DNA from 2 places in the Flectobacillus major DSM 103 genome. Region 2 is predicted to be linked to the other one. Evidence: riboswitches for the same ligand, from Rfam matches in the RefSeq annotation. Region 2 holds a riboswitch; the other holds the start of a gene.

Region 1 (3,425 bases), on a different contig from region 2:
TACCAAACATAATTGTCCTCTTTGCTGAACAATTATGGTCATTTCCTTACCTTGGCCAGCAGGTTTTGGATGTGAGTTTTTAACAAATACTCTAATCTTATCTTTATAAGTTATATTATCAACAAGCATTGCAAATCCGCTTGGTTTGGCCTGAGGGAAAGGTTGTTCCCAATATTTTCCATCTGTTTTTTTCACATAGGCTTTGTAGTTTTTGTCGGGCATGGGTACAAAATTAAACATTCCGATACCCAAGTGAGCCGATTTAAAAACAGCAACAGTATCTTGGGTTTCATCCAAGACAATACCTTCAATGTCTACCCCTTTGCCCAATTTGTTTACAGCTTTAAAGCCTACTCTGGACGGTAAGTTCTGAACCAAGTCGCCTCCTTCAGGAAAAAACTGTACCGATGCTACATTCGATAAATCCAACGCTTTGGCTTCTGACATGGTACTTTGAATAGTGCCTTGCCAAATTTTTATATTTTTATGAAAAAATAGCTCATCCGAAAAGTTACGCATATAATTGGTGTAAGCTCTTAGCTGATACATTCCTTCGGTAAGGGTATCTGGCAAAGCCATATCGCCATGAGCAACACCTTCACTTTTTAAGATTCTTTGTAAAATTACTTTGCCTGTACTTTCATTGACCAAATCTACATACAGTACCCTACTTACCGAATCAATCCGATGATTGGAAGCATCAAACAAATAGGCTTTGAACCAAACCGTTTCGCCAGCCATGTAATAGGGTTTGTCGAAATGTAAATAGACTTTTTCTTGGGGAACAGTATTCCGAAATTTTTCGAGTTGGGTAAGTATCTTTTCAAGAATAGGGTTTTCATCAGAGAATCTGAAGGCCGAAAGCCCTACAATACACAGCAATACAAGGTAAAGAGTTTTGTGTTTGGCAAACATCATAATAAATGGGTTTTAGAACGTCTACAAGAGCTAAGTAAGAGAGTATGCTTACTTGATAGGTTTAAGGTTATCCTTAAAATTGTAAAATAACAATAAAATTATCAATCAACTATGGTATTTTAACCTAAAAAACAGAATCTCTTCTCAAAACATTTGCTTTTCCCGTGTTCCAACTTTTACTTTGCAACATCAAGTCAATTACTCTTCACAAGTAGTAGTTGATTTATAAAGAAGAAGGGAGAGAATAGGCTCTATGAACTTCTGGCAACCTACCGATTCGTAAAGGCAAGGTGCTAATTCCTACCTGATAAAAGTTTTATCGGGAAATATAAACCAATTACGAAGAACTTATCCAGCTACTTTTCACAGATTCTTGCTGTACAGTATTCGTCAGGTTTACGATTTATCGTTTTACTGTCACATTGGTTGTGACTATTTATTCTGTACGCATTTATGAAAAAGTTTATCCCCATTACGGTAGGAAACTACCTTATTGTTCATGGCTATGATGCCAATAATCAGGAAATTGTGGAAAGTGTCAAGGTAGAAAAACCTGCACTCAAGCTTGTAGCAGTTGAGCGTATTCAGTCGGTTAGTAAGCAATATGTGTTGGTTAGCTCGGCATTTGGACGACAAATGTACTGGGAATACGAAGAGTCTTTCGATACGATTCAGGAGCTACTAGCTTCTTGTTAGTGGTTTGTTTTGTAAAACTTTCTCAAATAGACACCATATAATACCTTGAACTCGAATACTTTCAAATACCCATTTCCTTTTACCTTAGAGGCAGGAGGTGTACTACCAGAGGTAGAATTAGCCTACCAAGCTTTGGGTAAAATTAATAGCGATTGTTCTAATGTCGTTTGGATTTGTCATGCTTTTACTGGAAGCCAAGATGTGGCCGACTGGTGGCAGGGGCTGGTTGGTCGTGGTAAGCTTTTCGACCCAGATAGTTGCTTTATTGTTTGTGTCAATGTTTTAGGCTCGCATTATGGCAGTACAGGGCCATTGTCTATTAATCCTACAACAGGCGAACCTTACTTCCATGATTTTCCTACAATTACCATCAGAGATATTGTCAATTCTTTTGATTTGTTGAGAGAACATCTGGGTATTCACAAAATAAAAACTTGTGTAGGTGGCTCGTTGGGTGGGCAACAGGCGGTAGAATGGGCCATTTCTCAGCCTGAATTAATCGAAAACCTTATTTTGATAGCCACCAATGCTCAACATTCACCCTGGGGAATAGCTTTTAACGAGTCGCAAAGAATGGCCATTGAAGTTGACCCAACTTGGCCCGAAAGAAGTGTTACCGCTGGCCTAAATGGAATGAAGGCAGCACGAGCCACTGCTTTGATTTCGTATCGCAACTATGAAACATACGAAGTAACGCAAGCTCGTCGAGACGAAGGTTTAGACAAACCTTATCGTGCTGTAACTTACCAAAGGTATCAGGGCGAAAAGCTATCGCAGCGTTTCAATGCTTTTTCGTATTATGTACTTTCGCAGGTGATGGACTCGCAGGATGTTGGTCGTGGACGTGGTGGTGTAATAAATGCTTTGTCACAAATCAAAGCCAAAACGTTGGTAATGGGTATTAAGTCCGATGCCCTATTTCCTATCAATGAACAGGCTTTTTTGGCCAAACATATTCCAGGAGCAACCTTCCAAGCCCTAGACTCGCTTTATGGCCATGATGGTTTCTTGATCGAGAATGAGCTTATTACAAAAGCTATTAAGGTTTGGCAAAAATTTGTCAAGCTAGATGTAAATCCTATGTATGCTTTTTTCAAAAATTTAGAAACTAAACAAACTGTTTCAACCATAAACTAAGGATTAATAAGCAGAAGATACTTGAAATAGTGAGTTGACGAACAACTCACTATTTTCTTTTATAAAACAGAAAACCGTTTTCTTCTTTTATCAACTGTAAATTAGGGTTTGCTTTGGTAGCACTGTCTGCGGTTATCTTCATCACAAAATATGCAGGTTTATCTAAATGTGGTTCGTTCAGCAAATACGCTTCAGTTCTTAAAGGTTGGTTGGGTTGCTTTTGAAAATAAAAAAGCTGTGCATACGATTTAAAGCCTATTGGCTCAACATATACATCTTGTCCTTTCAACGACTCATAAAAACTAATTGCAGCACGCTGAGAATACCCCTCTATTTTACGAACAACAATGGCAGAATACAAAAACAAACAAATAGCCGTGAGGAGATAGAGTTCCTTTATTTTATGTTGCCAAACCAACACTACGACTCCTACCAAATAACTCAAGCCAATGTATTGTTCCCAGCCATTCCAAGTAACTTTTGCTTGAAGATTTGCTACGGCAAAATCATCCTTGATATAAGGAATAATCTGAGTGGCATATTGTCCTACAAGTGGTACAGCCGTTAGGGCTATTGCCATTGTACACCCTATAAAAATTAATCCAAAACTCACCCACTTCGACCACTTCCATTGCCCTTCTAAAATCTGGTACACATGATAAGCTGCCAAAAAT
Region 2 (3,425 bases):
TGACATCGGCAATAGCATTGGCAAAGTCACGACCAGAACCAATCCCATTTTGGGTGTTATCTACTGGAACACCGTCGATAATGAACAAAGGTTGGTTGTTACCAGCAATTGACGTTTCGCCACGAATCACGATTCTCGACGATCCCATACCGCCTTGGCTGTTGGTAATGTTAACCCCTGCAATTTTTCCAGAAAGGGCATTGACAAGGTTGCCTTCTCGTGCTTCGGCAATATCTTTTGTACGGAGTTCTTGAACAGCATACCCTAGCGATTTTTTCTCTTTGGCAATACCTAGGGCTGTTACCACTACTTCCTGTAATTGGGTATCTTCTGTTTCTAAAGCGATATTGACCACTCCACTAGCAGGTACTTTTTGCTCGACCGACTTAAACCCAATAAATGAGAATTTGAGAATATCTTCTACTTGAGCCGAAATATTGTATTGTCCTTCGGCATTGGTTACTGTACCTTTGGCAGTACCTTTTATGAGTACAGTAACACCAGCAACAGGCTGATTATCAGACTTTGATAGTACTTTTCCAGTAACTTTGATATTTTGAGCAAAAAGCTCGCCCAGCTGTAATACAAGGATCACAGCTAATGAAAATCTTAAAAGTTTTTTCATGTAGTATTTATATTTTGAAAATAAACGAACAGCCTTGTCTTGCTAGACATGGAGTGCTGACAGATAGGTAAACGGATGCTGAAAAGCAATTTAGGTATTTAGCTGACCTAACAAGCGAACCTATACCTGAAGAAGAAATTAATGTTGTTATAGAATTTGGAATGCATATTTAAAGAGTTTTGATGATTGTTTATAGATAAAATATAAAATCTATATGTTTAGTAGGCAAATATATAATCATTCATCCCTTATCTGCAAACAATCACCGTATAAATTGTATTATTTTAGTTAAAAAGTTATATATGTTGAAATTATAAAACAAATAATTGTATTATTCTATGCTGTTGCTAGTAATGGTGTTGCCAACGGAGTCACATTTTTAGGGAGTCTGTCTTCTTCGTAAATCGCACGAATGGTATCAATAATAACCTTGATTTCGTAAGGAGTATTGAATTTACTAAACGAAAATCTGATATTATCTTTGTCGAGGTTTTGTTGTAAAGCCTTTAATACATGCGAGCCTGCACTGGTCAAGTTAGAACAAGCACTACCACCCGACACCGCAATATCTAGCTTGTCGAGCTTATCGAGCAAAGGCCCACCTTTCCGTAAATGTGGGAAAGCCACATTTACGATATTATAACTACTGGCTGTTTCAGACTCACTTGCTCCATTGAAAGAAATATCGGGTATTGGGCTGTTTTTGAGCTGCTCAATCAAATATGACTTCAAATAGGCAATATGATTACGGTATTCCTCTAGTCCACGATAAGCCACTTCCAGGGCTTTGGCCAATCCTACAATTCCAGCCACATTTTCGGTGCCGCCTCTTGTACCACGCTCCTGAGCCCCTCCATAAGTATGAGGTTTTACTCGCTTATACTTGTCGATATAAATAAAACCAACACCTTTGGGGCCATGAAATTTATGAGCCGAACCCACCAAATAATCTACATTTAGCAGAGAAATATCAAATTTGTACTTGCCAATACTTTGTGTGGTGTCGGTATGAAATAGGCCATCGTATTTTTTTACTAAATATCCTATTTGCCGAATATCGTTGATATTCCCGATTTCATTGTTGACGTGCATTAGGCTAACCAATGTTTGTGGATTATATTTCAACAGATTTTCGAGATGTTCAAAATCAATATTTCCTTTAGTATCTAGCTGTACAAAGCTCACTTCTAATTCTCCTTCCTGCGAAAATTGCCCTAAGGTTTGTAAAACAGCCTTATGTTCTATTCTCGAAGTAATGGCATGCTGCACCTCAAATGTCCTTACAGCTCCAGCAATAGCCAAATTATTGGCTTCGGTAGCACCCGAGGTAAAAAAAATATCATTAGGCGAAACATTGAATAACTTGGCAACTGTCAGCCTTGATTCTTCTACTGCTTCTTTAGCTTTTCGGCCAAAAATATGATTTGAAGATGCGTTACCATACTGATTAGTCAAATACGGAATCATGGCATTAAGTACTTCAGGGTCGAGGGCTGTTGTTGCGGCGTTATCACAATAAATCTCCATGTCTTTTCTTGTTTTTAGGTTGTTGTTTACGAGCTTTTTCATAGTCAATAGGTTTAGGGTATGTTCCCACTAAATTCACCATTTTTTCACTTTAATATATTTAGTATATGGATTTTATAGATTATATCTCTAAAACTATATATGAGGTTCTTAATCAGTACAATAAATATTTCTAGTATTGGGATTGGAAAGATTTATCGTTAGAATTAGGTTGGGGCACCTTGCTGATGACTACAGGTTGCCAGAAGTTCGTCGAGCCTAATCTCTCCCTTCATTCTTTATAAATCTATTTATTCGATAGGCAAAGTTCTTTATGTCTTTTGACAATTCCAAATTTTTTTGCAAAATTTATTTTATTAGTTTAAAAAGGAGTTGATAGATTATTATAAAGTGAATTATGGGTCAGTGAATGAACGGTTGATTAAACACTTTTGGATAAGCCTTGTAGTAGCTTTGTCATTGATTATGAGTTTTTTTCGAGTGATATGACTAGCGGTGAAAAACTTTTTCATTACAACTACAAGTATTGGATAAGTGCATAAAATGATATTTATCAGATTTTTTTTCAGAATAATTTGGATATGTAATTTTTTATTATGTAAATTTGTCCTATAGAATAACTAGATTAATAGATTTATAAAGAACGAAGGGAGAGATTAGGCTCGACGAACTTCTGGCAACCTGTTAGCCACCAACAAGGTGCCCCAACCTAATTCTAACGATAAATCTTAAGTAATTAAGCCATTTATCATGTTGGATAGCATTATGTGCTGTTTTCAATAGATGGTATCAAAATTACTTTTTTCAACCATTTTAATAAGTAACTCATTAATTAGTGATTAATTACCTGATTATCAAGGCATAAATTCTAGGAGAAACGCCAGTTTGATAGCGTATATGTTTGATTTTCATTACTTTAATTGCTTTTGTATGTATTATATCTTTTTTAAATATACTAAATCTATATACTTAATAGATTAACAAAAACCAATAAACGAAATGAAATCCAAGAAACAACTACTCTCTATTGCTTGTTTGGCCTTATCTACGCTATCCGCCAATGTAGTTAATGCCCAAAGTACCTTTATCAAAGAAGGTGCATGGCGTGGTGTATTCAAAGTAAACGAGGTACAAGTGCCTTTTAATTTTGAAGTGAAGGGCAAGGATGCCGAACATGCCACCTTTACACTCATCAATGGAACAAGAAGAGACGATTTTCACGTTCAGCAAACAGCAAAAGATTCGGTATTTATCAAAATGAATACTTATGACG

The links. Region 2 has a riboswitch for S-adenosylmethionine ahead of FLEMA_RS67190 (cysteine desulfurase family protein). Riboswitches for the same ligand answer to the same signal wherever they lie in the genome.
Region 1: another riboswitch for S-adenosylmethionine. It lies ahead of FLEMA_RS0147635 (hypothetical protein); the one in region 2 lies ahead of FLEMA_RS67190 (cysteine desulfurase family protein).

The regions. Positions count from the first base shown of each region.
Region 1 is NZ_KE386491.1:4,364,031-4,367,455, reverse strand. It holds gene FLEMA_RS73075 (TonB-dependent receptor plug domain-containing protein) at 1-918, opposite strand, end outside; SAM riboswitch class I at 1,139-1,253, shown strand; gene FLEMA_RS0147635 (hypothetical protein) at 1,372-1,614, shown strand; gene FLEMA_RS73070 (homoserine O-acetyltransferase family protein) at 1,660-2,751, shown strand; gene FLEMA_RS73065 (ArnT family glycosyltransferase) at 2,801-3,425, opposite strand, start outside.
Region 2 is NZ_ATXY01000005.1:192,672-196,096, forward strand. It holds gene FLEMA_RS0101860 (SusC/RagA family TonB-linked outer membrane protein) at 1-625, opposite strand, end outside; gene FLEMA_RS67190 (cysteine desulfurase family protein) at 962-2,194, opposite strand; SAM riboswitch class I at 2,344-2,439, opposite strand; SAM riboswitch class I at 2,784-2,880, shown strand; gene FLEMA_RS0101870 (peroxiredoxin family protein) at 3,152-3,425, shown strand, end outside.